2 regions of the Sphaerisporangium sp. B11E5 genome follow, and region 2 is predicted to be linked to the other one. Evidence: predicted binding sites of a transcription regulator. Region 2 holds the regulator's gene; the other holds the start of a gene.
The links. Region 2 encodes HrcA, which represses chaperone genes, less so after heat shock. Its sites were predicted from a motif close to TTGGCACTCTCNNNNNGAGAGTGCCAA; they were not measured.

Region 1 (15,403 bases), on a different contig from region 2:
GGTGACGCCCGGCCGGACCACGTACTGGGTCCGCGGCCTGGCCAAGGGCGTGCACAGCGTGCGGCTCGTCAAACGCAGCGAGAGCCCCTGGGCCACCAGCGCGTTCGGCGGCTTCGTGGCCGTCCCCGGCGGGGCGATCCTTCCAGGACCGCCCCCGCGCCACCGGCAGATCGAGTTCATCGGCGACTCCTACACCGCGGGCTACGGCAACGTCTCCGACACCCGCGACTGCACCACCGACCAGGTCAACCGCACCACCAACGCCGACCTCGGCTTCGCCGCCCTCACCGCGCGCCGCCTTTCCGCCGACTACCAGATCAACGCCTTCTCCGGCCGCGGCATGGTGCGCAACTACAACGGCATCGAGCCCGGGACCGACTTCCGCACCTACTACGACCGGGCCCTGCTGAACGTCGAAGGCGACATCTGGCGCAACCCCGGCACGTGGCGTCCCCAACTGGTCGTCGTCGGCCTAGGCATCAACGACTTCTCCACCGCCATCAACCCCGGCGAGCCGTGGACCCCCGAGAGCCTGGTGGCCGCCTACCGCACCGCCTACCACGGCTTCCTCGACAAACTCCGCGCCCGCTACGGCCCCCGCACCGTCATCGTGGTCACCGCCACCCACGTGTCCGGCACCACCGCACTCGCCGACGCCGCGCAGCAGATCGTCCGGGAACGCCACGACCGCGTCCGTTACTGGTACTACGCCGAGACCGGCCTGGACTACCAGGGCTGCCACTGGCACCCGTCGCTCCACGACCACCAGATCATCGCCGACCGGCTCGGCGAGTTCATCACCACCCTGCGTCTGCGCTGGTAGGCGGGCGTCACTCCAGCACCCTGCCGAGGGCCATCGGGCGATCGGCCACCGGGTGGAAAGCGGACTCGTTCGCGCCCCACCAGTAACCGGTCGGCCGGTTGTCCACGGTCTGGACGAAGATCCATCCGCGGCCCGCGCCGTTGTACTCCTCGTCGTCGCCGACCCCGCCGAAGTCGGGGACCGACCGGGTGTCGGGGTAGGCCAGGTACGGCGAGCCCGGGCCGGCGCTCTCCGCCGCGCCGTGCGGGTTGCTCGTGCTGTCGATCACCCGCACGGCCCACTCGGTGGTGGCGGGATTCCCGTCGCGGTCGTGGAGATGCTTCTCCTGCACGATCATGACGTGCCCGGTGGCCTCACCGGTGCCGCCGCCACCGTTGCCGTACTTGACGGCGATGATGTCCCCGTGCCGCAGGATGCTGAAGCTCCCGATGCGCGCGAAGTGGTCGGCGGCCGACGCGGTCCTGATGGTGTCGTAATGGTCCGCGGCGTACGGGCTGGTGCTGTCTAGCGTTGCTTGAGGCGGAGTGCTTCTTTGCGGGCCTCGGCATGGATGGTCCGCTCGCGCTCCAGCCACGGCGGGTTCTCCGCCTTCAGCTCATCGATCTCCGCGGTGGTGAGCGGCCCGGTGATCCCGCCTCGGATCAGGCCCGAAGTGGAGACCCTGAGCTTCGCGGCGATGACCTGCTTGGGATGTGGGCCGTTGCGGCGCAGGTCGGCCAGCCAGGCGGGGGGCGTCGACTGCATCTCGTTCAGCTCGTCCCTGGAGACGACACCCGCCTGGAACTCGGCGGGAGTGGCCGAGAGGAGGACACCCAGCTTCTTGGCCGCGGTCGCGGGCTTCATCGTCTGGACGGTCTTCGGTTTGGGCGAGGGCATGGCGCCAAGAGTAGTCAGTCGGAACGGTTCCCCTGACATCGCTACGCTGAGGAAGTGACTGAGCGAGAGACCGGCGAAGTGTTCCGACTGGCGTACCCGCCCGGGGTGACCCCCGCGAAATGGGTCAACATCTGGACGGAGCGGATGCCCGGCGTGCCGATCACCCTGGTCACGGTTCCCGCCGCCGAGGTGGTGGAGCTCCTGCGAAACGGCGGCGCCGACGCGGGATTCGCCAGACTTCCGTTCGACCGGGACGGGCTCAGCGTGATTCCTCTTTACGTGGAGAACACCGTGGTCGTGGTCCCCAAGGATCACGCGGTGACCGCCGCCGACGAGGTGACCATCGCCGACCTCGCCGACCAAGAGCTGCTCCATCCCCTGGACGACACCCTCGAGTGGACGGCCCGGCCCGGCCTACCCGCGTTCACCCGACCGGCAACAACCGCTGAAGCCATCGAACTGGTAGCAGCCGGTACCGGCCTCCTCCTGGTCCCCCAGTCACTGGCACGCCTCCACCACCGCAGAGACCTCACCTACCGCCCGGTACCCGACGCCCCCCAATCCCAGGTCACACTGACCTGGCCCACCGACGCCACCACTGACCTGGTGGAAGATTTCATCGGCATCGTCCGCGGACGAACGGCGAACAGCTCACGGGGCCGCGCCCCCGCCCCCTCGCCGAAGAAACAGACACAGCGACAGACAACAAAACCCCCACAGGGCTCCAGCCGCCGCCCCGTACCCGCCAACCGCAAACGCAAGGGCAACCGACCTCGGTGACCCGCAGCCCCGGAAACACCGAGTTCAGTTCGTCACCCAAGGAGCTCCTGCGGGCTCACATAATCGACCGCCGGCCGCAACCGCCGGCGAACCCGCTCTATTCGAACCCTGCCTTCCTCCGGATCCTCGATACCCAGATCCACACGCCTGGCGATCTTGTACTGAAGGATCTCCCCCAACGGCGCGTCACGGTACTTCTGCCACGACTTCGGACGCTTCCTCAGGAGGCGCTCCTCCACCGCCGACTCGGCGAAGTCGTCCACCGCGCCTTTGGCAGCTTCAAGAACCTGGGCCGCATGATGCCGGTTGGCGCGATGCGGCGCCTTCTTGTTCCGGCGGATGTTCTTCCGAGAGCTCTTGTCGTTCTCGCCGTAATCATTGCGGCGATCCTTGGCATAGCTCAGTAGCTTCTTCTCCTGGGGCGTCCTACGCTTCATGACCGCTCTCAGAAAGGTGTGCTTGTCGTCATAAGCACAGTACCGAGCGGGGATGATGCCGGGCGAGGCAAATAACCCACACGACCATCGGCCCCCGATAACAGGCGAGCCGACCGGCGTCACCGGTAAGGGTGGTCGATTGCCAGGTCCGCGAGCCGTGGACTGACTTCAGGAAACGAGCCGTCGCCGAACAGGACCCGCGCCGCCAAGGCACGACCCGCGCGACCGCGTAGCACGGTCACCGCCGCCTCCGCCGCAGCGGGGGATCGGATGCCGGCGAACACGCGGCGCAACAACAGCCGGCCTCGGAACCGGGTCCGCAACGCGTCCCCGTCATACCGGCTCAGCACACGCTCGTCGCCGGTACGCAGGTACCCGGCGATGACCGCCGCGGCCAGTTCCGACATGCGTAGACAGGGATCCAACCCACCGGCCGTCAGCGGCGACACCGCCCCCGCCGCATCTCCGACGAGCAGTCCGGCGGGGCACGCCAACCGTCGCAGCACACCACCGACCGGAATAGGACCACCTCGGCGCTCGACCGGCCCGGCCGGCGGTGTCCTGCCGGGCGCATCCGCGGCGAAGGCGTCCAGCAGGTGTCGGATGCCGGTGCGCATCGCGTTCGGATATCCCGCGACGCCGACATGCGCGTTCCGGCCGTCGTCGATGACCCATCCCAGGTATCCCGGAGCGATCCGGGGGTCCAGCACGCAGTGGAACGCCGGGGTGGTCGTGACCGGCGCGATCGGATGGACGATCTCGGCACCGACGAGGAAACGCCGGTTGACATCAAGGCCGAGATCGCGGGCCACCCGGGAGCGGGCGCCGTCCGCGCCGACGATGAACCGGGCCCTCACCGGTTCCGCACCCGCGAACCGCACAGAGCCCATCGACGCGCCGACATACCGTACGCCCAAGAGAACCCGTGCCCCCGCTGACTCCGCCGCGCGGTGCGCGTGCTCGTAGACGGCCGCCATGTCGGCCACGCGGAACTCGTCCCGGTCGCTGGTGAGCCTGATCGGTGCCCGCCGTGACGGCGGATACAGCAGCACGTCCCGGACACCTGGCCCGAGCAGGTGATCCGGCACGTCGAAGTCATCGAGGGTGCGGCGTACGAAGATCCCCGTCGTGCGGATGCCCGTCGACAGCGACCTGCGTCGGTCGACCACCATCACGTTCAGTTCCCGTCGCGCGAGCAGGCGAGCCGTGCGCAGGCCTGCCAGGCCCGCGCCCACGACCAGTACATCCACTGTCTGCATACCATGCGACGGTAGGGGCGACGCCTCATCCGTACGACGGTTTGCACACTACCTGCCTCATACCTCCACACCGTCGCGACAAGCGCGCCTACATCTTCCACGGCACCGTCATCGTCGCCTCGATCCCGCTCTGGCTCCGCTCGCGGTCCACGACTGCCTAGTCGTCCGAGCCGGTAGCCGACAGCGGTACCTCGACGACGAAGAACAGGAAGGTGGGTTTGCTCGAAAGGACATGGAAGTCGTCGGGGAACAGCTCACGGGCGGCCGGGTCGGGCTGTGGCTCGCTGATGACGGCGAGGCGGAAACCGGCGGTGGTGAAGGCATCGGTCATCGCGTGCAATGGCTTGCGCCAGAGCCTCATCGGGGTGGACTGCCCGTTAAGCCTCCAATCGAAGGTATAGCTGGTGGTCGCAAAGTAGTCGGGCCGAGGATCCTGGAACGTGTAGGCCACGAACGGGTGGTCCACCGACGCGATCAGCCGGCCGCCGGGCCTGAGCACTCGCCGCAACTCGGCCAGCGCCGGTCCCCAGTCCTTCAGGTAGTGCAGTACCAGCGACGCGACCACGTCGTCGAACGCATCGTCGGCGAACGGCAGGGGGTCGCTCAGATCGACCACGTGCAGGTCCGCGTCGTCACCCAGCCGCCGTCTTGCCAAGGCCAGCATCGCGGCGCTGGAGTCGATGCCGGTGACGACCGCCCCGCGGTCGCGTAGTGCAGCGGACAGGGGGCCCGAGCCGCAACCGGCGTCCAGGATCCGACGGCCGGCCACGTCTCCGGCGAGAGCCACCATCGCGGGCCGCTCGTAGTACGCGTTCACGAGGTTGTTCTCGTTCTCCGCCGAGTACGCCTCGGCGAAACCGTCGTAGTCATTCACCTGGTCCCGGTCTGCGGACCGGGCGAAGCTCTCGGGCACGTCGGTTACGCGTTCCATCGTCGCAGGCTAGTGGTCACATGATCCGCCGGACAGGCCCTTAGTCACTCAGTTGGTCACCCAGAAGATCAAAAAGGCCGTTTCCGATCAGCGGAAACGGCCTTTGACCTGGGTGGAGCTGAGGGGATTCGAACCCCTGACCCCTTCGATGCGAACGAAGTGCGCTACCGGACTGCGCTACAGCCCCTAGGACCCGACCAGGTTAGCAAACTTTGGGACTCGTCCGCGCCACCGGAGGGGGGTGATCAATCTCCTGCGGCGCGGCGGTGGTCGGAGTACTGGTCGAAGAGCTTGATGCGGGCGCGGAACTCCAGGACGTCGGCCTCGGCCTGCTGGGCGGCCAGTTCCTCGGCGTCGTGGAGTTCGCGGGCGCGGCGTTCGCGTTCGGCGCGGGCGTGGGCGGCGGCGCGGCGTTCGCGGTCGGCGATCACGGAGATACGGAGCATCCAGAGGTAGCCGGCGAGGACGAGCACGGTGGGGCTGACGGCCCACCAGGGGAGCAAACCCGCGGCGGCGGCGGTGAGCATGCTCACGTGGACGAGAACGCTCCACAGGAGGCCCTGGCGGCGGCGGGCCATGATGCGGGCGCGGCGGCGGGACTCGGGCGAGCGGGTCTCGTCCCGGTGGGTGGTGTCGTCCTGCTGGGCGGCGGCGTCCTGGTGAGCGGCGGCGTCCTGGTGAGCGGCGGCGTCATCCCGGAGGGCGGCGGCGCCTTGGTGGGCTGTGCCGTAGGCCCGGTGGGCTGGGCCGTCGTTCCGGTGTGTCGTGTCGCCGGCCGGGGCGGTGATGCCGGCACGCGGGACGGCGGCGGCCTCGCCCTGCGGCTCGGGAAGGTTCCCGGCCGCTGCCATGACACCGGTGGTGGTCCCTTGACCTGAGGGGAGGGGGAGGTCCATGGTGTCGTCGTCGGGGTGGACGGTGGCCGGGGTCGGGGTGATGGAGGCGTCGGTCAGGGTGTCGCCGTCCTCGGAGTACGCGTCGGCGGCGTGTTCTACGGCGTGGCGGTCGCGGCGTAGCCACATGGGCACGAGCACGCACAGCCACATCACCACGATGCCCAGGTAGAGGAAGGCACTGCTCATCGGGCCTCCTCGGGGCAGCGTGAACACAGCGTGGGGCTCGGTGCCGCGGCGAATGTGTTCACGTGACGCACCGTAGGACCGGGTGTCACTGGTTGACGAGCATTCGGTGCGGTGTGTCGCGAGATCGTCAACCTGTTTATGGCCAAGCGTCGGTCAAAGCTGGTTATGCCGCGCTACGCCATGCCATCGTGGGGCGCCTTCTGGCTGTTCTGCCGCCACTGGGCCAGCAGCCCGCGCGGGACGTCCTCCAGCGTGAGGGCGTAGCAGATGTGGTCGCGCCAGGCGCCGTCGATGTGCAGGTGGCGGCGGCGTACGCCCTCCTCGCGGAAGCCGAGCTTCTCGACGACGCGGCGGCTCGCGTGGTTCTCCGGGCGGATGTTGGCCTCCAGGCGGTGGAGGCCGACGGTGAAGAAGCAGTGGTCCACGGCCATGGCGAGCGCGGTCGGGATGATGCCGCGCCCGGCGAGGGCGCCGCTGACCCAGTAGCCGACCTGGGCAGAGCGCGCCGAGCCCCACACGATCGCGCCCACGGTGAGCTGCCCGGCGAACGCGCCCCGCCAGGTGACCACCCATGGCAGGGCCAGCCCCTGGCGCGCCTCCCTGCGAAGGGTGCCCACCATGGAGATGTACGGCCCGAGCCCGGTGCGGAACAGCGGCGTCTCGGGGTTGCTGGGCTCCCATGGCCTGAGCCAGTCGGCGTTGCGCAACCGCGTCTCCCGCCACACGCCGACGTCGCGCAATCGGAGCGGCCGGAGCCCCACCGGCCCCTCCACCAGGGTCGCCGGCCAGCCGCGTAGTCGATCCACGGGTCAATCATCCCCTGTCGAACCCTATGTTCGCCATGGCGTACCTTATGTCCTCTGTTGCCGGGGTGACGGCCGGTGCCGGGAGGTGCCGGGCCGATGGCGCAGCGTATCGGGTAACGCCCCCTTCGGGGGAGGCGTAACGGAACAACCGTCATGATCAGTCACCGGCCGGAGCCGGCGCCGGATCAGTGGTCGCCGCCCCGCATCTGGTCGACGGCGTGCCGCAGGATCGGGGCGAGCACGGCCATGCCGTCCCGCACCCCGCCCGAGGAGCCCGGCAGGTTGACGATGAGCGTGCGGCCCGCCTGCCCGGCGATGCCCCGGGACAACACCGATGTGGGCACCTTGTCGCGGTTGGCCTGGCGGACGGCCTCGGCGATACCGGGGACCTCGCGGTCGATCACGCGGCGGGTCATCTCGGGTGTGAGGTCCTGGGGCGTCAGGCCGGTGCCGCCGGTGGTGACGATCACGTCGTACCCTTCGCGGACGCCGGCGCGCAGGGCGTCCTCGACCGGCTCGCCGTCCGGCACCACGTGCGGGCCGTCCACCTCGCAGCCGGCCTCGGCGAGCAGCCCGGCCAGCAGTTGCCCGGATTTATCCGGATATATACCAGCAGCGGCCCGGTTGGACGCCGTCACCACCAGCGCCCTCACGGACGGCTCCAGACGCCGGTCTTGCCACCGGTCTTCTCCTCGACCCGGACGTCGGTGATGACCGCCGCCGGGTCCACCGCCTTGATCATGTCGATCATGGCGAGCGCCGCCACCGTGACGGCGGTCAGCGCCTCCATCTCCACCCCGGTGCGGTCCGCGGTCTTCACCCGCGCGGTGATCCGCACCCCGTCGTCCTCGACCTCGATCTCCACCTTCACGCCGTGCACCGCGATCGGGTGGCACAGCGGGATGAGGTCCGGGGTGCGCTTGGCCCCCTGGATGCCCGCGATGCGCGCCACCCCGATGGCGTCACCCTTCGGCACGTCCCCCGCGCGCAGCACCGCCACCGCCTCGCGCGACAGCAGCACGCGCCCGCTCGCGAGAGCCGTACGTGCGCTGACGTCCTTGCCGGACACGTCCACCATGCGGGCCGCGCCGGACTCGTCCAGATGTGTCAGCTCACTCACAGCGGGATCACCTCCACGGCCGTGCCCGCGGGCACCTCGGTGGTGTCCTCGGGCACGACGATCAGGGCGTCGGCGCCGGCCAGCGCGGCCAGTTGGTGGGAGCCCTGCCCGCGCACCGGCGCGACCTCGTCGCCGTCCAGCACGCCCCGCAGGTAGGAACGCTTGCCCTTGGGCGAGCGCAGCGCCGCGGTCGTCGTGGCGGTCACCGTCCGCGGGAAGCCGGCGGGCAGCCCGCGCATGCGGTCCAGCGCCGGGCGGACGAAAAGCACGAAGGAGACATACGACGACACCGGGTTGCCGGGCAGCGTGAAGATCGGTGTGTTCCGCTCGCCGATCACCCCGAAGCCCTGCGGCATACCCGGCTGCATGGCGACCTTCTCGAACCGGACGGTGCCGAGCGGGGTCAGCGCCTCCTTGACCGGCTCGTACGCGCCCATCGAGATGCCGCCGCTGGTGATCACCGCGTCGGCTTCGCCGAGCAGGCCGGTCAGGGTCTCGAGGAACGCCGCAGGGTCGTCGCCCACGGCGCTCCTGCGGCGCGACTCGCCGCCCGCCTGCCGCACCGCCGCGACCAGGGTGAAGCTGTTGGACTCCCAGATCTGCCCCGGCCCGAGCGGCAGCCCCGGCTCCACCAGCTCGGCGCCGGTGGACAGCACCAGCACCCGGGGGCGGGGGCGGGCCCGCACGGAGCGGCGGCCCACCCCGGCCAGGATGCCGAGCTGGGCGGGGCCGATGAGCGTGCCCGCGGCCAGCACGACGTCCCCGGCGCGGACGTCCTCACCCGAGCGCCGGATCGCGTTGCCGGGCTCGGGGGCCCGGTGGATCGCGACCCTGATCGTGCCGCCGTCGGTCCACTCGACCGGCACGACGGCGTCGGCGCCCTCGGGCAGCGGCGCCCCGGTCATGATGCGGGTGACCGAACCCGGCTCCACCAGGCGCGGCGTGTTCTCGCCTGCCGGGACGTCCGCGGCCACCGGGAGCAGCGCGGGCCGCTCCTCGGTGGCCGCCTCGACGTCCTCGACCCGCACGGCGTAGCCGTCCATGGCGGAGTTGTCGAACGGCGGCAGCGCGACCGGCGAGGTGACGTTCTCGGCCAGCACGGCGCCGAGAGCCTGCTCGAGGTCGAGCTCGGCCGGGTCCAGCGGCCGTACCGTGCGCAGGATCTCGTCCAGGTGCGCGTCCACCGGTTTCATGGGGTCACCTCGCGCTGTCGTCCAGGAACTCGCGCAGCCACGGGATGAAATCGGGCGCCAGGTCGGGCCGCTCCGCGGCGAACTGCACGACCGTGCGCAGGTAGTCGAGCTTGTTGCCGGTGTCGTACCGCCGCCCGCGGAACAGCACCCCGTGCACCGGGCCGCCGCCGTCGTTCTCCCGGCCGGCCAGCTCAAGCAGCGCGTCGGTGAGCTGGATCTCGCCGCCCCGGCCGGGCGGGGTGTTCTCCAGCACCTCGAACACCGCGGGGTCGATGACGTACCGCCCGATGACGGCCCAGTTGGACGGCGCCTCCTCCGCCGGCGGCTTCTCGACCAGGCCGGTCACCCGCACCACGTCGTCCTCGGAGGTGGGGGCGATCTCGGCGCAGCCGTACAGGGAGACCTGCTCGCGCGGCACCTCCATGAGCGCCACCACGCTGCCGCCGTAGGTGTCGCGCACCTCGATCATGCGCTTGAGCAGGTTGTCGCGCGGGTCGATCAGGTCGTCGCCGAGCAGGCAGGCGAACGGGTTGTCGCCGACGTGCTGCTTGGCGCACAGGACGGCGTGGCCGAGGCCCTTCGGCTCGCCCTGCCGTACGTAGTGGAACGTGGCGATCTCAACCGGTTCGAGCACCTGGGACAGGCGTTCCTCGTCGCCCTTGGCGGCGAGCACGTCCTCGAGCTCGTACGCTCTGTCGAAGTGGTCCTCGATGGAGCGCTTGTTGCGGCCGGTCACCATGAGGAGATCGAGCAGCCCTGCGGCGACCGCCTCCTCGACGACATACTGGATGGCCGGTTTGTCGACGATCGGCAGCATCTCTTTGGGGGTCGCCTTGGTCGCGGGCAGGAACCTCGTGCCGAGCCCGGCGGCGGGGATGACGACCTTGGTCACTGGATCGTAGTCAGCCATGTGAAGCACCTTAATGGAGGGCCGAGTGGACAAAGCGGAGCTGCGCCGCAGGATCGTCACCGCACGAGCGGACGTCGCCGATCCGCGCGGCTCCGCGACAGCGATCAGGGAAACGCTACTCGACCAGCCTTGGGTGCAGATGGCCGGGTTGGTCGCGGCGTACTGGTCGACCGGCACCGAGCCCGCGACGCACGGGCTCGTCTTCGCGTTGTGGAAGCACGGCGCCACGGTGATCCTGCCGATCCTGCGGCCCGACAACGACCTGGACTGGGCGGTGTACGACGGCCCCGACTCGCTGGCGCCCGGGCCGCGCAAGCTGATGGAGCCGGTGGACACCCCGCGGGGGGTGGACGCCATCCGCACGGCGGCGCTGGTCATCGTGCCCGCGCTGGCCGTGGACCCGGTCACCGGCATGCGGCTCGGGCGGGGCGGCGGGTCGTACGACCGGGCCCTGGCGCGGGTGGGGCCGAACGTGCCGACCGTGGCGCTGCTCCACGAAGGGGAACTGGTGGACGTTCCGGGCGAGCCGCACGACCAGCCGGTGTCGATGGCGGCGCTTCCCTCCGGGATCGTACGGATTCCCGGGAAACTTTCACATTAGGGGAGAATCGTCAGGTCGTTGAGGCCGCCGCTCGTGTCGAAGTACTCGGTCAGCTTGTCGTCCCTGATCGCCGCGAAGAACTTCTCCCCGGCCCGCTTGTCCAGCCGTACGACGCTCGCCCCCCGCACGGTGACCGAGCCCAGATTGGGGACGGTGGCCGAGTCGACCTTGTCCGGCCGGAGGTCCCGCAGCTCCAGCGCGAGATCACGCAACGTGCTCAGCGTCACGCCGTCGTCCACGCTCACCGCGCGGGTGAGGGCCTCCAGGAAGCCGTTCAGCTTGAGCGGGTCGGTGAGCAGGTCCCGGCTGACGATCTTGCGCCCCATCGCGCCGATGAACGCCTGCTGGCGGCGGATGCGGTCGAAGTCCCCGCCGGGCAGGTTGTAGCGCTGCCGTACGAACATCAGCGCCTTCTCGCCCTCCAGGTGCACGGTGCCCTGCGGCCAGGTGACCTTGTTCGCCGGGTCGTAGACCTTTCTCGCGACATATACGTCCACGCCGCCGATGGCCTTGGTCATCGTGACGAACCCCTGGAAGTCCAGAGCGGCGAAATGGTCGATGCGGACCTTGGTCAGGTTCTCGACCGTGCGGATCAGCAGTCGCGGGCCGCCGAAAGAGTACGCGGCGTTGATCTTGTTGTTTCCGTGCCCGGGGATACGGACATAAGAGTCGCGGGGGATGCCGATGAGGGTGAGCCGAGCCCGGTCCGCGGGGACATGCACGATCATGATGGTGTCGGCCCGCTGATTGCCCGCCTCGCCCGGCCGCTTGTCCGAACCGATGAGCAGCCAGTTCTGCGCCTCGCCCACCGTCTTGGCGGGACGGCCCGCCTCCTCGGGGAACGCTCCAGGTATGCGCTCGATGTTGCCGTTCAGTGTGAACTGACGCTCCATCACCAGCGCGAACCCCGCAGCGGCCAACATCGCCACACCGAGCGCGGTCACGATGAGTAACCGGCGCAGCAGGCGGGGACGCTTCTTGGGCTCCGCCCGGACGATCTTCTCTTCGTCGGCGTCCACCGTACTTTCCGCGACCGGGGAAGTCTCGTCCGTCACCTGATGACCCGTCTTGATGTGTAACGCGAGTGTCGCGTGTGACGGTAGCTGTTCATCGTGGTAGGGGGCTATACGAATACGACAGAATGGCCCGAAAACGCGAGATCGGAGGCCGGTGAATCTGGATACCTGGCTGCTGCTCGCGTCCGCCGTCGTCATCGTCGCCATCGCCTCCGTACGTGTCGCGCACCGCACGGGACTGCCCAGCCTGCTGATCTACCTCGGCCTCGGCCTGCTGCTCGGTGAGGCCGGGCTCGGCATCGAGTTCGAGAACGCCCAGCTCGCCCAGCAGATCGGGCTGATCGCCCTCGCGGTGATCCTGGCCGAAGGTGGCCTCACCACCAACTGGGAGCACGTGCGGCGGGCCGTGCCGACGTCCCTGGTGCTCGCCACCCTCGGCGTCGCGGTCAGCATCTTCGCCCTCGCCGGGGCCGTGCACTGGCTGCTCGCGATGGACTGGCGGTCCGCGCTGCTGCTCGGCGCGGTCCTCGCGTCCACCGACGCCGCCGCGGTGTTCTCCGTGCTGCGCCGCCTGCCCCTGCCGCCGCGGCTCGCCGGGATCCTGGAGGCCGAGTCCGGGTTCAACGACGCCCCCACCGTCATCGTCGTCATGATGCTCAGCACCACCGGCCCCGGCGCGCTGCCCACCGTGGGGCACGTCGTGCTCGACGCCGTGCTGGAACTCGCCATCGGCGCCGCCGTGGGCCTCGTCGTCGGGCCGCTCGGGGCGTACACCCTGCGCCGCGTGGCGCTGCCGGCGTCCGGCCTGTACCCCATCGCGGTGCTCGCGCTCGCCCTCGTCACCTACAGCGGGGCCGCGCTGCTGCACGGCAGCGGGTTCCTCGCGGTGTACATCGCCACACTGGTGCTCGGCAACGCGCGGCTGCCGCACCGCGTGGCCACCCGGGGCTTCGCCGAGGGGGCCGCCTGGCTCGCGCAGATCGGGCTGTTCGTCATGCTCGGCCTGCTCGCCAGCCCGTTCGAGCTGCCGTCCACCGTGGTGCCCGGCATGATCGGCGGCCTGGCGCTGGTGCTGCTCGCCCGGCCGCTGTCGGTGGTGGCGTCGGCGCTGGTGGTCCGGCTGGGGCGGATCGACGTGCTGTCCGCGCGCGAGCAGGTGTTCCTGTCCTGGGCCGGGCTGCGGGGCGCCGTGCCCATCGTGCTCGCCACCATCCCGTGGGCGGCCGGGGTGTCCGGCGCCAAGGGCATCTTCAACGAGGTCTTCGTCATCGTGATCGTCTTCACGATGGTGCAGGGCCCGACGCTGCCGTACGTGGCCCGCGTGCTCGGCATCAGCGCCCCCGGGGAGGCCCGCGAGCTCGACGTCGAAGCGGCCCCGCTGGAGGAGCTCAACGCCGACCTGCTCCAGGTGACCATCCCACCCGGGTCCGGCCTGCACGGCGTGGAGATCTTCGAACTACGGCTTCCCTCCGACGCCGCCGTCACCATGGTCGTCCGCGACAACCACTCGTTCGTCCCCGAACCCACCACCCGCCTGCGCGCCGAGGACCAGTTGCTCATCGTCACCACCGCCCCGCTGCGGCAGACCGTGGAACGCCGCCTGCGCGCCATCAGCCGCCGCGGCAAACTGGCCGGCTGGTTCGGAGAACGCGGCGAATGACGCGGAGCCGCCTTCGGCGCTGCCCCCTGGCCGGACCGGATCGGCTCCCCCTGTCCCCTCTGACCCGTGCACCCGCCCTGACCAGCGCTTCCCCGCCCTGCCCCCACCCCTGAGACCGGGATTACAAATCATCCGGGTGGCGTTTACCCTAGTCGGCTGCGTACCATTAGCAGTCGCAGAGGTAGAGTGCCAAACTACGCTGAGCCATATAAGGAGGAGTGCGTGCCTACCTACCAGTACGCCTGCACCGCATGCGGTGAGGGCCTCGAGGTCGTCCAGCGCTTCACCGACGACCCGCTGACCACCTGCCCCCAGTGCCAGGGCCAGCTCCGCAAGGTCTTCTCCGCCGTAGGCATCGTCTTCAAGGGCTCCGGTTTCTACCGAACCGACAACCGCTCCTCGACCTCTTCCTCCACCACGAGCTCCGGCAACGGCTCGTCCCCCGCGACGACCGACTCCACCCCCAAGAAGGAACCGGCCACCACAGCCTCTTCCTCCTCCACCTCGTCGTCGCCCTCCACCACCACCAGCTCCGCCGCCTGACGCCGGTTGTACGGCCCCCGGCCGTACAACCACCCCACGGTGCACGTCTCCCGTGCAGCCCGGCACCTCGACGAACTCGGGCGCCCCCGCCGGTACCACCCACCCACAAGGCACAGGCACGGCGCCGACGCGGTGGGACGTCGTACGGCGAATCCGGCGCCGCGATACGGCGGGCACCCGGCTGCCCACCCACCTCAGGTAGAGGCAGGACAGGGGCCGAGAGTTATCCACAGGTAGAGCCTCAGCCCTCTTCCCACCTCCCCCAGCGCGCTAATGTCTCGCCCATGGTCATGACAGCGGACATCGGCGTCATCGGCGGCTCAGGGTTCTACTCCCTCCTGGAAGACGCCAAAGAGATCGAGGTAACGACCCCGTACGGCCCACCGAGCGACATCATCACAGTGGGCCAGATCGGCGACCATTCCGTGGCATTCGTCCCCCGCCACGGCCGGGACCACCGCTACCCACCCCACCGCATCCCCTACCGCGCCAACCTCTGGGCCCTCCGCTCCCTGGGCGTCCGCCAAGTGGTGGCCCCGAGCGCCGTGGGCTCCCTCCGCGCCGACTACGGCCCCGGCACCCTGGTGATCCCCGACCAACTCGTCGACCGCACCTCCGGCAGAGAGCAGACCTACTACGAGTCCGGCGGCGCCGTCCACGTCCCCTTCGCCGACCCGTACTGCCCCCGAGGCCGAACCCTCGCCTATGACAAAGCGGTAGCGGAAGGCTGGCCGGCAGTGGACGGCGGCACCCTGGTCATCATCGAGGGCCCCCGCTTCTCCACAAGAGCCGAGTCCAAGTGGTTCAGCTCCAACGGCTGGTCCATCATCGGCATGACCGGCCACCCCGAAGCCGTCCTGGCCCGCGAACTGGCCCTCTGCTACACCCCCCTGGCCCTGGTGACCGACCACGACGCCGGCGTGGAAACCGGCGAAGGCGTGACCCAAGAAGAGGTCCTCTCCTTCTTCGCCGCCAACAGCCAACGCATGCGCACCCTGGTAGGCGCCGTGATCACCGACCTCACCCTGGACCGCACCTGCCCCTGCCCCGACGCCCTGGCAGGCATCCCCCTCCCCATCGCCCTCCCCTGACCAACACCCCTCACCGCCCCACCAGATCAAGCGCCCCCCGCCTACGGGCCCCTGATTGAACCCCCTGACCAGGCGCCGCTGACCAGGCGCCGCTGACCACGGGCCCGACCACGGGCCCTGAAAGCACCCAAGTCACCCCACAAGCCACCCCACCGCCGTCCAGGAGCCAGCGAGATGCGGCCGACATCACCCCCACTCCGGCTGATCACCCGCCATCGCCGGCTCCTGGCCGCCCTCCTGGCCGCCACCGCCCTATGGTGCGTGACCCTGGCCGT
Region 2 (15,403 bases):
GATGGCGAGCGCCGCGACCACCCCGAGGGCGACGTCGCCGCCGGCCCGCTGCAGCCAGCCCTGCCGGTCGCCCCGGCCGCGCAGCGACTGCTCCTCGACGTAGGTGCGCCGGGCGCCGCGCAGCGCGGGCAGCGCCAGCAGGACGGCGCACGCCAGCGCCACCCCGGCGGACACCGCGAACGCCGTGCCGTCCGGCTCGGCGGCGACGTCCACCCCGGCGGCCCTGATCCACGGCAGGGTGTTGACGAGGCCGAGCAGCGGGGGAGCGAGGAACGGCGCCACCAGGGCGCACGGCACGGCCACCAGCAGGGTCTCGGCGCCCGCCAGCAGGCCGAGCCACACGCTGCCCGCGCCGCGCGAGCGCAGCAGCGCCACCTCCATGCGGCGGTGGTCGGCCAGCAGGCGGGCGGTGAGGATCAGCGCGTACGCGGCGAGCAGCAGCAGTTGCAGCACCGGGACCAGCATCGTGGACCGCGCGACCAGGGCGGCCCGGTCCAGGGCGGTCAGCATGTCGGGCAGCCGGCTGAACGTCTCGCACGTGGGGCAGTCGCGTTCGAGCGCGTCGCCGAGGCGGGCCACCGAGGCGGCGAACGGCCGCAGGCTGCTCTGGTCGAGGCCCGACAGGTCCGGGACGGCGGTCCAGACGAAGTTCACGCTGGTGGTGAAACGGGCGAGGAAGGTCTCGCGCGGCACCATCAGCGGGCCGTAGGTGGTGTAGTCGCCGCGCTCCATGCCCTTGCGGAGCAGTTCCTCGCCGGCCCAGCGCTCGGCGTAGGGGTCGCGGAGCTGGTACACGCCGGTGAGCGTGACCCGCACCGGTTTGTGGTCCAGGCGGCCCACCACGACGAACTCCTGCCCGGTGGTGAGGTCCATGGCCTCGGCCGCGGGCTGGGACAGCACGGCCTCCACGGCGCCGCCCGCGGCGGGCCGGGGCCAGGAGCCCTCCAGCAGCCGGGCCTGCCGGTCAAGGCCGTCGTAGGTGCCGAACCGGGTCAGCTCCGGATGCTCCAGGCGCTGCTGGCCGGGCATGGCGTAGGAGTCGGACTCGGCGCTGAGGCTGATCTCGTGCGGGACCGGCGCGGTGCCCTGGCCCGTGCTCAGCTCGCCGATCCGGGCGCGGACGGCGCCGTCGGCCGCGGGGAAGCCGCCCTCGCGGATGGAGGCGCTGACGGTGGTGGCGGTGACGGTCGTCGGGGCGGTCCGCATGGCGCGCTTCACACCGACGTCGGCGACGGTGGAGGCGTACATGGTCAGCGCGACCAGGGTGGTGGTCGCGAGGAGGATCGACCCGAACGCGGCGAACACCAGCAGGGGCTCGCTGAAGGCACGCCTCAGCACCAGAGGTGTCCGCCCCCGCATGAACCGCCTCCCGCTGCGTTATGTCCGTTTCGTACACCCTAATTGCGGATCTTCAGCAGGGAAGAGGCCGGGACTCACGGTGATAGAGCCGATATCCAGCGGGGACGGCCCTGTGATATCGAAATCGTGACATTTCCCGAATACCCGGGTGCCAGGCATTTCCGGACACGACGAAACGCCGCGTCCTCGGTGAGGACGCGGCGCCAGAACGGCCGGGCCGGAGCCCGGTACGGCTACTTGGCCTGCAGGGCGGCAGCGCGCTTGGCGATGGCCGACTTGCGGTTGGCAGCCTGGTTCTTGTGGATGACGCCCTTGCTGACGGCCTTGTCGAGCTGACGCGAAGCGGCGCGCATCAGGGCGGTGGCCTCATCGGCCTTGCCCTGCTCGGCGGCCTCGCGGAACTTGCGGATCGCGGTCTTCAGCGAAGACTTGACGGCCTTGTTGCGCATCCGGGCCTTTTCGTTCTGCCGGTTGCGCTTGATCTGGGACTTGATGTTCGCCACGAAAAAGCCTCGGTGAAAGTCGATGGATGGGGCGCGCGGGCAGAGAGGGCGCGCCACACGCAGTTGTACAGGGTACCAACTCGCGAGGTGCCTCCCCAAATCGGAGATCACGGCACACCCCCGCAGGTTTATGTTAGCGCAGGCAAGAGATCGGTGGTCGTGCCTGCCGGTAAACTGATGGGGTAGAGCGCGGCAGCGGCACGCCCGCCAGGCTCTCGCCTCGTCGTCAATCAGTTGAAACGGACCCCGGTGCGCATCCAGCCTGGCCAGACCGACCCCGCGTTGATCCGCAACTTCTGCATCATCGCGCACATCGACCACGGCAAGTCCACCCTCGCCGACCGGATGCTCCAGCTCACCGGTGTCGTGGACGACCGGCAGATGCGGGCGCAGTACCTCGACCGCATGGACATCGAGCGTGAGCGCGGCATCACCATCAAGTCGCAGGCCGTCCGCCTCCCCTGGGACGGCCACGTGCTCAACATGATCGACACGCCGGGCCACGTCGACTTCACCTACGAGGTCTCGCGGTCCCTGGAGGCGTGCGAGGGCGCGATCCTGCTGGTGGACGCCGCGCAGGGCATCGAGGCGCAGACCCTGGCCAACCTGTACCTGGCCATGAACGCCGACCTGCACATCATCCCGGTGCTCAACAAGATCGACCTGCCCGCCGCGCAGCCCGACAAGTACGCCGAGGAGATCGCCGGGCTGATCGGCTGCGAGCCGTCCGACGTGATGCGCGTGTCGGGCAAGACCGGCGCCGGCGTCAAGGAGCTGCTCGACCACGTGGTCCAGCACGTGCCCGCCCCGGTGGGCGACGCGGACGCCGCGGCCCGTGCGCTGATCTTCGACTCGGTCTACGACACCTACCGCGGCGTCGTCACCTACGTCCGGGTGGTGGACGGCAGCCTGTCCAAGCGCGAGCGCACCATCATGATGTCCACCGGCGCCAGCCACGAGACCCTGGAGATCGGGGTCATCTCGCCCGAGCCGGTGCCGTCCATGTCGCTCGGCGTCGGGGAGGTCGGCTACCTCATCACCGGCGTCAAGGACGTCCGCCAGGCACGGGTCGGCGACACCGTCACCTCCGCGGCTCGCCCCGCGGCCGAGGCGCTCGGCGGGTACGACCACCCGCGCCCCATGGTGTACTCCGGCCTCTATCCCATCGACGGTGACGACTACCCCGAGCTGCGCGAGGCCCTCGACAAGCTCCGGCTGAACGACGCGGCGCTGGTCTACGAGCCTGAGACCTCCGCGGCGCTCGGGTTCGGGTTCCGCTGCGGGTTCCTCGGGCTGCTGCACATGGAGATCGTCCGCGAGCGGCTGGAGCGCGAGTTCAACCTCTCGCTCATCTCCACCGCGCCGAACGTCATCTACCGCGTCATCATGGAGGACGCCAAGGAGCTCGTCGTCACCAACCCCTCGGAGTTCCCGGCCGGCAAGATCGCCGAGATCTACGAGCCCACGGTGAAGGCCACGCTGCTGTCCCCGGCCGAGCACATCGGCGCCATCATGGAGCTGTGCCAGGGCCGCCGCGGCTCGCTGCGCGGCATGGACTACCTGTCGGAGGACCGCGTCGAGATCCGGTACACCCTGCCGCTCGGCGAGATCATCTTCGACTTCTTCGACCAGCTCAAGTCCCGCACCCGCGGGTACGCCTCGCTGGACTACGAGCCCTCGGGCGAGCAGTCGGCCGACCTGGTCAAGGTGGACATCCTGCTCCAGGGCGAGGCGGTGGACGCGTTCAGCGCCATCGTGCACCGCGACAAGGCGTACGCCTACGGTGTCGAGATGGCCAAGAAGCTCAAGGAGCTCATCCCGCGGCAGCAGTTCGAGGTGCCCATCCAGGCCGCCATCGGCTCCCGGGTGATCGCCCGCGAGAACATCCGCGCCATCCGCAAGGACGTCCTCGCCAAGTGTTACGGCGGTGACATCACCCGTAAGCGCAAGCTCCTGGAGAAGCAGAAGGAAGGCAAGAAGCGCATGAAGATGGTCGGCCGGGTCGAGGTGCCGCAGGAGGCCTTCGTCGCCGCGCTGTCCACCGAGTCCGCGAGCGTGGACAAGGCCAGGAAGTGACGACCGCGTGCCTTCTGTAGTACTCGGCGGCGACCCGGTGCCCGCCACCGGCGAGCTGCCCGCGGAGGCGTTGCGCGGCCTCGGTTCGCGGCCGTTCGGCTTCTACGTGCACGTGCCGTTCTGCGTGGCCCGCTGCGGCTACTGCGACTTCAACACCTACACCGCCGCCGAGCTCGGCCCCGGCGCGTCCCGTGCCGACTACGCGTCCACCGTGATCGAGGAGATCCGGCTGGCCCGGCGCGTGCTCGGCGACGCCGACGTGCCGGTGAGCACGGTGTTCTTCGGCGGCGGCACGCCCACGCTGCTCCCGGCGGCCGACCTGGTGTCGGTCCTGCGTGCCATCGACGCCGAGTTCGGGCTGGCGCCGGGCGCCGAGGTCACCACCGAGGCCAACCCCGAGTCCACCGGCCCCGCCGCGCTGGCGGAGCTGCGGGCGGGTGGCTTCACCCGGGTCAGCTTCGGCATGCAGAGCGCCTCCCAGCACGTGCTCGGCGTGCTGGACCGCCTGCACACCCCCGGCCGCCCCGCCGCGGCCGTCCGCGAGGCCCGCGCCGCCGGGTTCGAGCACATCAGCCTGGACCTCATCTACGGCACACCCGGCGAGACCGACGACCACTGGCGCGAGTCGCTCGCCGCGGCCGTCGCCACCGCCCCCGACCACATCTCGGCGTACTCCCTGATCGTCGAGGAGGGCACCCGCCTCGCCGCCCGCATCCGCCGCGGCGAGCTCCCCATGCCCGACGACGACGTCGCCGCCGACCGCTACGCCGTGGCCGACGCCATGCTCACCGAGGCCGGCTACAACTGGTACGAGGTCTCCAACTGGGCCACGTCCCCCGAGGCCCGCTGCCGCCACAACCTCCTGTACTGGACCGGCGGCGACTGGTGGGGCGCCGGCCCCGGCGCCCACAGCCACGTCAACGGCGTGCGCTGGTGGAACGTCAAGCACCCCGCCCCCTACGCCGCCCGCCTCGCCAAGGGCATCTCCCCCGCCCAGGCCCGCGAACTCCTCACCTCCGCCGACCGCCACCTGGAACGCCTGATGCTGGAGCTCCGCCTGGCCTCCGGCTACCCCCTGTCCGACATCCCCAAGCCCTCCCGCACAGCCGCGGCCCAGGCCCTGGCCACCGGCCTCCTCGCCCCCGAGCCCTTCACCGAGGGCCGCGCCGTCCTCACCCTGAAAGGCCGCCTCCTCGCCGACGCCGTGATCCGCGACCTGACCTGACCCCGGCCCGTTCCTGCTCCGGGTTCAGGAGACGAACCGGATGTTCACCGGATACCGGTAGTTCTCTCCTCGGTTGGCGGCGACCGCGGCCATGATCATGATGATCAGGGAGCCGATCCAGAGGACGGGGAGGAGGATGAGGCCGATGATCAGGAAGGACAGGACGAAGCAGACGACGTACGCGATGACCAGGGTGATCTGGAAGTTCAGGGACTCGGCGGCCTGGTCGCGGACGTAGGGGGACTCGTCCTTCTTGACCATGTACAGGATGAGGGGGCCGACGAACGAGGTGAGCAGGCCCAGCAGGTGGGCGAGCATGGCCATCGTGGTGTCGTCGGTGCCGGGGCGCGGGCCGTAGCGACCGCGGCCGTGCGGCTCGCCGTACCCCGGCCGGAAGTGGCCGGGACCGTAGCCGGGCTGAGGACCGTAGCCGGGCTGGGGGCCGTATCCGGGCTGTCCGTAGGGCGGTTGGCCGTATCCGGGTTGGCCGTACTCAGGCTGGGCGTATCCGGGCTGGCCGTACTCAGGCTGGGCGTATCCGGGCTGGCCGTACCCGGGCTGGCCGTACCCCGGTTGGTCGTATCCAGGCTGGCCGTATCCCGGCTGGTCGTGCCCGGGCTGGGCGTACCCCGGCCGGTCGTACTCCTGGCTGTAGCCGGGCTGCGGGTACGGCTGTCCGGCCGGGGGGTGGTCCTGGGGGCCGTGGCCGGTGGGGGGCGGGGGGTCGAAGCCGGGGCGGGGGGCCTGGCGGGTCTCGTCGGTGGGGTCGGGGTCGCCGGGAGTGGCGGGGGGAGTGGTCATGGGTGCTCCTCGGTGGTCACGAAGTCGATGAGCTCCTCGACCCGGGCGAGGAGTTCGGGCTCAAGGTCGGTGTACGTGCGGACGGACCCGAGGATCCGGCGCCAGGCGTCCGCGGGGGGCAGGTGCCAGCCGAGGGCGTCGATCACGCCCTCCTTCCACGGCACGCCGCGGGGGACCACGGGCCAGGCGGGGATGCCGAGCACGGACGGTTTCACCGCCTGCCAGATGTCCACGAAGGGGTGGCCGGTGATCAGGACCTCGGGGGAGGACACCTGGGCGGCGATGCGGCTCTCCTTGGAACCGGGCACCAGGTGGTCGACCAGCACGCCGAGGCGCCGGCCCGGGCCGGGGGCGAACTCCTCGACGATCGCCGGGAGGTCGTCCACGCCTTCGAGGTACTCCACCACGACGCCCTCGACCCGCAGGTCGTGGCCCCAGATCTTCTCCACCAGGGCCGCGTCGTGCACGCCCTCGACGTAGATGCGGCTCTCGCGGGCCACCCGCGCCCGCAGGCCCGTCACGGCGACGGACCCGGACGCGCTGCGGCCGGGGGCGCGCGCGGCGGGGGTCTCGGGGCGTACCAGCGTCACCGGCCTGCCTTCCAGCAGGAACGCGGCGGGTGCCAGGGGGAAGACCCGGCGCCGTCCGAACCGGTCCTCCAGGGTGACGGCCTCCTTGTCACAGGCCACCACGGCGCCGCAGAAACCCTCCCCGGCGCCGTCGGCGTCCTCCACGACCAGGCCGGGCTCGGCGGGGACGCGCGGGATCTCGGCCCGCGGCTTTCTCCACCGGCCGCCGGCCAGAACATCCCGTCCGTAGTCCCGCATAGCAGGGCACGCTAGCAAGCTCAGGCGCCCGGCGTGGGCTGCCACCCTCCGCCGTACGGCGCGCCGCCCTGCGGCATCCGCTTGCGGAAGCGGCTGCGGCGCACCAGCACCACGATGGTGACGATCAGCGCGAGCAGGAACCCGCCGAGCGGCACGAGGAACAACGCGGCCACTCCGCCGACCAGCGCGCCGCTGTTCGCCGTCAGGGCCTTGCCCACGCCGAACACCACCCGCTGGCCTTCCTCGGCCTGGCAGGTGAACCGGTACTCGCCGGCGGCGGGCACGCCGATGTCGAACAGCAGCTCCCACAGGCGCCCGTCGGCGGTGATGGTCTGCGCGGTCGCCGGGTTGGTCAGCTTGGCCTTGCGGCCCGTGGCGGTGCTCTCGGCGATGCACGTCACGTTGGCCGGGCCGGACGACGAGGCGTACAGGGCGGGCCTCTCGGCGGGGTCCACCGCGGCCACGACACTGCCGCCGCTCTGGAACGTCTTGTCGGGTGCCGCGTCGTCGAGGGTCTTGAACAGGCCCCCGGCGAAACCGGCGACGCCGATGCCGACGCAGACCACCGCGACGATCCACGCCAGGAAGATCCACAGCAGCCGGGGCCGCACCTGGCCGCCGGTCGACGGGGGAGCGCCGTAGCCGGGGGACGGCGCGCCGTAGGACGGGCCACCGTAGCCCTGGCCGGGAGGAGGGCCGTAGCCCTGCCCGCCGGGTGGCGGGCCGTACCCGGGGGAGGGCGCGCCGTACCCGCCGGGCTGCCCGCCGTAGCCCTGCCCGGGAGGAGGGCCGTAGGGGCCGGGGCCGCCGCCGGGCGGCGGGGGGTACCCCTGACCGCCGGGCGAGGAGCCGAAGGGCGGACGATCGCCGGAGCCGCCGCCCGCCTGAGCGCCGTAGGAAGGGGTTCCCTGGGCGCCGTAAGGGGACGAGCCGGGTGCGGCCTGCTCGCCGAAGGGGTAGGGGCGCGGGATCTGCGACGTCGCGTCCTCGGGCCGGGGGGTGTTCTCGGTCATGTCGAAAGTGTGGACCATGTCACTTGCCGGCCGATAGCAACCCGCTTGTCGGGATGCCGCTCCCGGGCTGTGCCCCGCAGGTTATCGCACCGTGTCGGCAGGAGCCGTACACTTGGCACTCGGGAACACTGAGTGCCAGGCCAGACGTTCACGCAGGCACGGAGCAGGCAGGAGGTGAGCACGTTGCTCGATGATCGCAAGCTGGCGGTTCTGCGCGCCGTCGTCGAGGACTACGTGTCCACCAACGAACCCGTCGGGTCCAAGGCGTTGGCGGAGCGGCACAACCTCGGCGTCTCGCCGGCCACCGTACGCAACGACATGGCGGTGCTGGAGGAGCAGGGCTACATCGCCCAGCCCCACACCAGCGCGGGGCGGGTGCCCACCGACAAGGGCTACCGGTTGTTCGTCGACCGGCTGTCCCAGATCAAGCCGCTGTCGGCGGCCGAGCGCCGCGCGATCGAGACCTTCCTCGCCGGGGCCGTCGACCTCGACGACGTCGTGACGCGCACGGTGCGGCTGCTCGCGCAGCTCACCCGGCAGGTCGCGGTGGTGCAGTACCCCTCGCTGACCCGTTCCACGGTGCGGCACGTCGAGTTGGTGCCGTTGTCGGAGCGGCGCATCATGCTGGTCCTGATCACCAACACCGGGCGGGTCGAGCAGCGGGTCGTGGACCTTCCCGACATGGTCGAGGACGACCGCATCGCCCACCTGAGGGCCGTGCTCAACGCGTGCCTGGACGGCTGCGCGCTGAGCCGCGTGCCCGAGACGGTGGCCGACCTGCACGAGCGCCTCCCCGAGGACGACCGGCCGATGGCGGGCACGATAACGTCCGTCCTGCTGGACACGCTCGTGGACCGGCACGACGAGAAGATCGTCTTCGCCGGCACGGCCAACCTCACGGCCGACTTCACCGTCGGCCTGCGCGACGTGCTGGAGGCACTTGAGGAACAGGTCGTGCTGATGCGCCTGCTCGGGGAGGCCAGCGACTCCTCGGTGACGGTGCGCATCGGCTCGGAGAACCCCTATTCCGGCCTTCACGGCACTTCCATCGTCGCCGCCGGATACGGTTCGGGCGACAATGAACTGGCCCGGCTCGGAGTGCTGGGCCCGACGCGAATGGACTACCCGGTGACCATGGGAGCGGTGCGCGCAGTGGCACGCTATGTCGGCCAGATTCTGGCGGGGTCCTAGTGGCGCGCGACTATTACGCCATCCTCGGCGTCCGCCGCGACGCCGGACAGGACGAGATCAAGAAGGCGTATCGCCGCCTGGCGCGGGAGCTGCACCCCGACCTGAACCCCGACCCTGAGACGCAGGAGCGTTTCAAGGAGATCAACCAGGCGTACGAGGTCCTGTCGGACCCCAACAAGCGCCAGATGTTCGATCTCGGCGCCGACCCGTTCGGCGGGGGCGGCAGCCCCGGGGGGGCCGGTGCCGGGTTCGGCGCGGGGTTCCCGTTCAGCGACATCATGGACGCCTTCTTCGGCGGTGGCGCGGGGGCGCGCGGGCCGCGCTCGCGGGCGCGGCGTGGCCGCAACGCCACCATCCGCGTGGAGCTGGACCTCGCCGAGTCGGCGTTCGGCACCACCCGCGAGCTCGTCGTGGACACCGCCGTCCTGTGCGAGGTCTGCCACGGCTCCGGCGCCGCCTCGGGCACCCACCCCGACACCTGCGACATGTGTCACGGCCGCGGCGAGATCTCCCAGGTGACCCGCTCGTTCCTCGGTCAGGTCATGACCGCCCGCCCGTGCCCGCAGTGCGGCGGGTTCGGCTCCATCATCCAGCACCCCTGCCAGGAGTGCTCCGGCGACGGCCGCGTGCGCACCCGCCGCACCATCAAGGTCCGCATCCCCGCGGGCGTCGAGGACGGCACCCACATCCAGCTCGCCGGCGAAGGCGAGATCGGCCCCGGCGGCGGCCCCCCCGGCGACCTGTTCCTCGAGATCGTCGAGCGCCCCCACCAGATCTTCGAGCGCCGCGGCGACGACCTCCACTGCACCGTCCAGATCCCCATGACCGCCGCCGCCCTGGGCACCATCCTCACGGTGGAGACCCTGGACGGCGCCGAGGAGATCGACGTCCGTCCCGGCACGCAGTCCGGCCAGGTCATCCCTCTGTACAGCAGAGGCGTACAGCACCTGAACGAGACCGGCCGGGGCGACCTCCTGATCCACGTGAACGTGGAGACCCCCACCCGCCTGGACACCGCCCAGGAGGAGCTGCTGAAGGAGCTCTCCAAGCTCCGCGGCGAGGAGCGCCCTCCCGGCAAGTTCGCCCCCGGCCAGCAGGGTTTCTTCTCCCGTCTCCGCGACGCCTTCAACGGCCGCTGACCGGGCCTGCCTCCTGACCCCTCAGCGGCGGCGCAGTGACGGGTCGAGCAGCGCGGGGGGCGTGTCGAACTTCTCCTGAGGTGCGAGGTCGGTGCCCGGGGGGACGATCGAGTCGATGGCGTCGAGGAGGTCGGGGGAGAGCGCGGTGTCCGCGGCGGCCAGTTGCGCGTGCAGGTGGTCCAGGGTGCGGGGGCCGATGATCGCGCTGGTGACGGCGGGGTGCGCGGTGACGAATCCCAGTGCGAGCTGGATCAGCGTCAGGCCGGCCTCGTCGGCGATCTTCGCCAGGAGTTCGACGGCGTCGAGTCGGGCGCGGTTGGACGGTATGGAGAGGTCGAAGCGCTCGGGCAGGAGCGCCGAGCGGTTGGTGGTGAACTGCCGGCCCTCGCGGACGGCGCCCGACAACCAGCCCGAGGCCAGGGGGCTCCACGCCAGCACGCCGAGGCCGTACTGCTGGGTCACGGGGAGCACGTGGGTCTCGATGCCGCGTTGCAGGATCGAGTAGCTGGGCTGCTCGGTGACGTAGCGGCTCAGGTGGTGGTCCCGGGCGGCCCATTGGGCTTGCACGAGGCGGTACGCCGGGAAGGTCGAGGAGCCGAAGTAGCGGATCTTCCCGGCGCGCTGCAGGTCGGTCAGGGCGGACAGGGTCTCCTCGTCGCTGGTCGCCGGGTCCCAGCGGTGGATCTGGTAGAGGTCGACGTGGTCGACGCCGAGGCGGCGCAGGCTGGCGTCCAGTTCGGTGATCAGCCAGCGCCGTGAGGCGCCCCGGTGGTTGCGGTCGTCGCCCATCGGCATGCACGCCTTGGTGGCCAGCACGATGTCGTCGCGGCGGCCGGCGATGGCCTTGCCGACCATTTCCTCCGACTGGCCGTCGCTGTACATGTCGGCGGTGTCGATGAGGTTGATCCCCGCTTCGAGGGCGGCGTCGACGATGGCGGTGGCCTCGTCCTGGGTGGTGCGGCCGATCGTGCCGAAGTTCATCGCGCCGAGCACGAGGGTGCTGACCTGCACGCCGGTGGGGCCCAAGGTGCGGTACTGCATGGGGTGTTCCTCCAACTGTGAAGTGGTCCCTGGATCTGGCATCATCGGGTAAACGGAACCTGGTTCCACAAACGATACGGAACGTGGTTCCGTTTGGCAAGCTCGGACGGCGGAGGGAACGGCGCGGTGGACGACGAGGGCGCGGGGCGTGCGGCACCCCGCAAGCGGGCCGACGCCCGGCGCAACGAGAGGACGCTGCTCGACGCCGCCGCGGCGGTCTTCGTGACCTCGGGGGTCGAGGCGCCGGTGCGCGACATCGCGGCCAGGGCCGGGGTCGGGGTGGCCACGATCTACCGCCACTTCCCGACCCGGGCGGACCTGATCATCGCCGTCTACCGGCACCAGGTCGAGGCCTGCGCCGAGGCCGGTCCGGCCCTGCTGGCGAGCGGTGCGACTCCGCACGCCGCACTGGGGCGGTGGATCAACCTGTTCGTCGACTTCCTCGTCACCAAGCACGGGCTCGCCGCCGTGCTGCGGTCGGGCGACGCCGGCTTCGACGCGCTGCACACCTACTTCCTCGACCGGCTCGTCCCCGTGTGCGCCCAGCTGCTCGAAGCCGCGGCCGGCGCCGGCGAGATCCGCTCCGGCGTCGAGGCCTACGAGCTCATGCGCGGTGTCGGCAACCTCTGCATCGGCGCGGACAACGATCCCCGCTACGACGCACGCCGGATGGTCGAGATCCTCATCGCGGGACTGCGTCTGCCGCGCTGAGGCCGCGCCTGCGCGGAACATGGTTCCGGACCAAGGTGGCCCGGACGGCCGGGTTAACGTCGTAGGTAGGTGAGCAGGCCGCGTCGGTCGGGGGGTGGGTCGCCGTGGAGCGGGATCGGCAGATTGATCTCGTGCGGGGGCTCGCGATCGTGATGGTGGTCGTGGGGCACTGGCTGGCCATTCACGTGACCCACGACGGCGGGCGGTACCAGGGCGGGAGCGTTCTCGAGCTGGTGCCGTGGACGCATCCGCTGACCTGGGTGTTCCAGGTCATGCCGCTGTTCTTCCTCGTCGGGGGGTACGCCAACGCGGCGTCGCTGCGGTCGCACGTGCGACGTGGCGGGAACGCGGCGGGGTGGGCGCTCGGGAGGGCCGTGCGGCTGGTGTGGCCGACGACGGTGCTGGTGTGCGTGCTCGCGGCGGCCGCCCTCACGGCCAGGGCGGCGGGGGCCGATCCGGGGCTGGTGGGGACGGCGGTGTGGCTGGCCACGATCCCGTTGTGGTTCCTCGTGGCCTACCTCGCGGTCGTGTTCCTCACGCCGTTCATGTACGCGCTGCACCGGCGCGCGGGCCTCGCCGTGCCGGTGGGGCTGGCGGCCGTGGTGGGGCTGGTGGACCTGGCCCGGCTCGGCTTCGGCGTGCCGTACATCGGGACGGCGAACTACCTGCTGGCGTGGCTGGCCGTCCACCAGACGGGCTTCGTCATGCGGGACGGCGGGCTGCCGTCACGGTGGGGGATTCCCATGGCGGCCGGAGGGGTCGCCGCGCTGGTCCTGCTCACCGTCCCCGGGCCCTACCCCGTCAGCATGGTGGGCATCGGCGGCGAGCAGAACCAGAACACCGCCCCGCCCACCCTCGCGCTTCTCGCCCTCGCCGTGGCCCAGACGGGCATCGTGCTCGCCACCCGCGAACCGGCGCGGCGATGGCTGCGCCGGCCACGCCCCTGGGCGGCCGTGGTCGCGGTCAACTCGGTGGTCCTCACGCTGTTCCTCTGGCACATGACGGCCGCCGTCATCGGCGTCCTCCTGCTGTACGGCACCGGAGCCCTCCCGCCGGCCGCCCCCGTCTCCCCGCTCTGGCTCGCCCTGCGCGTCCCCTGGCTCGCCACGCTGGCCCTGATCCTGGCCGCCCTGGTCGCCGCCTTCGGCCGTTTCGAGCGGCGCGCGGCCCTGGCGGGCGCCGCGGTGCCGGCGGTGCGGGGCCCGGTGCCCACCGCGCTGATCGTCACCGGGGCGGCCTCCGTGGTCGCCGGCCTCCTCGCCGTCGCCCTGTCAGGACCCGCCCGCGACGGCCCCCTCGGCCTGCCGCCCGGCGTGTTCGTCTACTTCGGCGGCGTGTTCCTGCTCGCCGCGCTCCGGCGGCGCCACTCCCTGCCCCAGGCGGGCGCCCGTGCTCCGGGCGAGGAGAGAGCTGGCTAAGGTTTCACGGGTGAGCGTGCCTGTGTTCCTGGCGGACGACCTGTCGGGCGAGGAGATCGTGCTGGACGGCGCCGAGGGCCGGCACGCCGCAGCCGTGCGCCGGTTGCGGCCGGGGGAGCGGGTGGACCTCACCGACGGCGCGGGCACGGTGGCCGAGGGCGAGGTGCGGGCCGCCGGCAAGGACAACCTGCGGGTGGCGGTGCTCGGACGGCGGGTCGTCCCGCCGCCGGCGCCGCGGCTGGTGGTCGTTCAGGGGCTCCCCAAGGGCGACAGGGGCGAGCTGGCGGTCGAGATGATGACCGAGGCCGGGGTGGACGTCATCGTGCCCTGGGCCGCGGCGCGGTGCGTCACCGTGTGGAAGGGCGACCGGGGGGCCAGGTCCCTGGCCCGCTGGCGGTCGGCGGCCCGCGAGGCGGGCAAGCAAGCCCGTCGTTTCCACCTGCCCGAGGTGACGGAGCAGGCGACCACCGCGCAGGTGGCGGAGCTGCTGCGCGGCGCCGCCACGGCCGCCGTGCTGCACGAGGAGGCCGCCGAGCCGCTGTCCCGCCTGCCCCTGCCCGGGGAGGGCGACATCGTGGTCGTGGTCGGCCCCGAGGGCGGCGTGGACGGCGCCGAGCTCACCAGGTTCCGCGAGGCCGGCGCGGTCCCCGCGCTGCTCGGCCCCACGATCCTGCGCACCTCCACCGCGGGTGTCGCCGCGGCGGCGGTGCTGCTCGCCCGCACCGGCCGGTGGTGACCGGCGACCTCAGTCGCCGGCCTGCTGGTCCTGCGCGGGGGCGTCCGACGGCCCGTCGGTCTGCATCTGCGGCGTCACGCTGACCGTCGGGGTGGGCTCGGCGGGCGTGGGGGTGGGCTCGGTCGGGGCGGCGGGCGTCGGCGCCTTGGTGGGGGTCTTGGACTGGGTGGGCCTCGGCTTGGGTTCGGTGGTGCGGCCCTCGGGGTCGGACTCCGACTCGGACTCCGACGGCGCCGGGCACGGCGCCCCGTCCGAGGGCGGCGCGGTCGCGCAGTCGGCGCCCGGGGTGGGCAGGGTGCTCGGCTTGGGGACCATCGTGGACGCGCCCGGTGTCGGCGAGGCCGGCAGGGGGCGGGTGGAGCCGCCGGTGGTGGGCGGCAGGTTGCCGGGCGGTCTGCGCGTGCTCGACTCGTCAGGTGGGGCGGTGTCGTACTGGACGGGCATGATGGAACGCTGGTCGCCACCGCCGTCGCCGCGCAACGAAGGCACGAACGCTACGATCGCGGCCGCCACCAGCACGGCCCCGAAGGCCGACGCGGCGGCGCGCCACCAAAAGATGCCCCGTGACCCGCGCTGCTCGATGCGGGTCCGGATGATCTCCAGTCCTTCCGCGGAGGGCACGACGGAATCCGCCTCCGCACGCAAGACACGGCGCAGGATGTCGCCGTACTCGTCGGGGGACTCGGTCATGACAGTTGCTCCAGTAAAGTCCGTAAGGCGGCCATTCCGCGGGCTGTGTGGCTCTTCACCGCACCCTTGCTGATGCCCATGGCACCGGCGATCTCCGCTTCGGAGAGGTCGCCGTAGTACCGCAGCACCAGAGCCTCGCGCTGCCGTGCCGGGAGCCCCCTCAGGGCCTCGATCACGGCGGACCGTTCGAGCTCGCCGATCGCGCCGTTCTCGGCACTCGGCGCGTCGGGCAGCCCCTTCGGAGCGTACTTCTCGACGACGGCCCGGTGGCGAAGCACGGAGCGCGAGCGGTTGACGACCGACTGTCGCAGGTAGGCGAGTGCCTTGTCGGTGTCGCGCAGACGACGCCACGCCCCATGAAGGGCGACGAAGGCGTCCTGTACGACTTCCTCCGCGGTGGCGCTGTCGCGGACCAACAGCACGGCCAGACGCACGAGCGACCGATAGTGGGCACTGTAAAGCGCCGTAACGGCCACGTCGGCGTCCCAACCGACGGGCACCGCCCCGAGCGACCTGTCGGCCACGAGGGTCTCGGTGGTCACATCAGTTGGACGCACGGCCTTTCCAGAGGGTTTACGCTCTGCCGGTTCTTTAGGGGGCATGACCCAGTTCGTGTCCTCGCCGGTGGCCTCGCCGACACTGACCGCTGCTGACGCTGAAGTGTCGCACACCA

Region 1: a site for HrcA is predicted at 13,661-13,687, ahead of ABGB17_RS23885 (FmdB family zinc ribbon protein). Genes of this name have one in related genera too.

Annotation. Positions count from the first base shown of each region.
Region 1 covers NZ_JBDPMD010000029.1:1,762-17,164, reverse strand. Annotated here, with positions in the region: gene ABGB17_RS23970 (SGNH/GDSL hydrolase family protein) at 1-823, shown strand, start outside; gene ABGB17_RS23965 (hypothetical protein) at 831-1,397, opposite strand; gene ABGB17_RS23960 (DUF5997 family protein) at 1,328-1,699, opposite strand; gene ABGB17_RS23955 (LysR family substrate-binding domain-containing protein) at 1,754-2,479, shown strand; gene ABGB17_RS23950 (hypothetical protein) at 2,512-2,916, opposite strand; gene ABGB17_RS23945 (NAD(P)/FAD-dependent oxidoreductase) at 3,036-4,175, opposite strand; gene ABGB17_RS23940 (class I SAM-dependent methyltransferase) at 4,333-5,106, opposite strand; tRNA gene ABGB17_RS23935 (tRNA-Ala) at 5,220-5,293, opposite strand; gene ABGB17_RS23930 (hypothetical protein) at 5,352-6,188, opposite strand; gene ABGB17_RS23925 (GNAT family protein) at 6,362-6,994, opposite strand; gene ABGB17_RS23920 (MogA/MoaB family molybdenum cofactor biosynthesis protein) at 7,180-7,647, opposite strand; gene moaC (cyclic pyranopterin monophosphate synthase MoaC) at 7,644-8,114, opposite strand; gene glp (gephyrin-like molybdotransferase Glp) at 8,111-9,307, opposite strand; gene galU (UTP--glucose-1-phosphate uridylyltransferase GalU) at 9,312-10,217, opposite strand; gene ABGB17_RS23900 (5-formyltetrahydrofolate cyclo-ligase) at 10,243-10,818, shown strand; gene ABGB17_RS23895 (LCP family protein) at 10,815-11,873, opposite strand; gene ABGB17_RS23890 (potassium/proton antiporter) at 11,989-13,494, shown strand; gene ABGB17_RS23885 (FmdB family zinc ribbon protein) at 13,717-14,037, shown strand; gene ABGB17_RS23880 (S-methyl-5'-thioadenosine phosphorylase) at 14,322-15,128, shown strand; gene cpaB (Flp pilus assembly protein CpaB) at 15,303-15,403, shown strand, end outside.
Region 2 covers NZ_JBDPMD010000014.1:6,369-21,771, forward strand. Annotated here, with positions in the region: gene ABGB17_RS15775 (ABC transporter permease) at 1-1,359, opposite strand, end outside; gene rpsT (30S ribosomal protein S20) at 1,593-1,862, opposite strand; gene lepA (translation elongation factor 4) at 2,112-3,938, shown strand; gene hemW (radical SAM family heme chaperone HemW) at 3,946-5,163, shown strand; gene ABGB17_RS15795 (DUF4870 domain-containing protein) at 5,188-5,964, opposite strand; gene ABGB17_RS15800 (DUF3097 domain-containing protein) at 5,961-6,791, opposite strand; gene ABGB17_RS15805 (hypothetical protein) at 6,812-7,804, opposite strand; gene hrcA (heat-inducible transcriptional repressor HrcA) at 7,988-8,995, shown strand; gene dnaJ (molecular chaperone DnaJ) at 8,995-10,134, shown strand; gene ABGB17_RS15820 (aldo/keto reductase) at 10,156-11,175, opposite strand; gene ABGB17_RS15825 (helix-turn-helix domain-containing protein) at 11,302-11,886, shown strand; gene ABGB17_RS15830 (acyltransferase) at 11,991-13,304, shown strand; gene ABGB17_RS15835 (16S rRNA (uracil(1498)-N(3))-methyltransferase) at 13,315-14,040, shown strand; gene ABGB17_RS15840 (hypothetical protein) at 14,050-14,730, opposite strand; gene ABGB17_RS15845 (SigE family RNA polymerase sigma factor) at 14,727-15,332, opposite strand.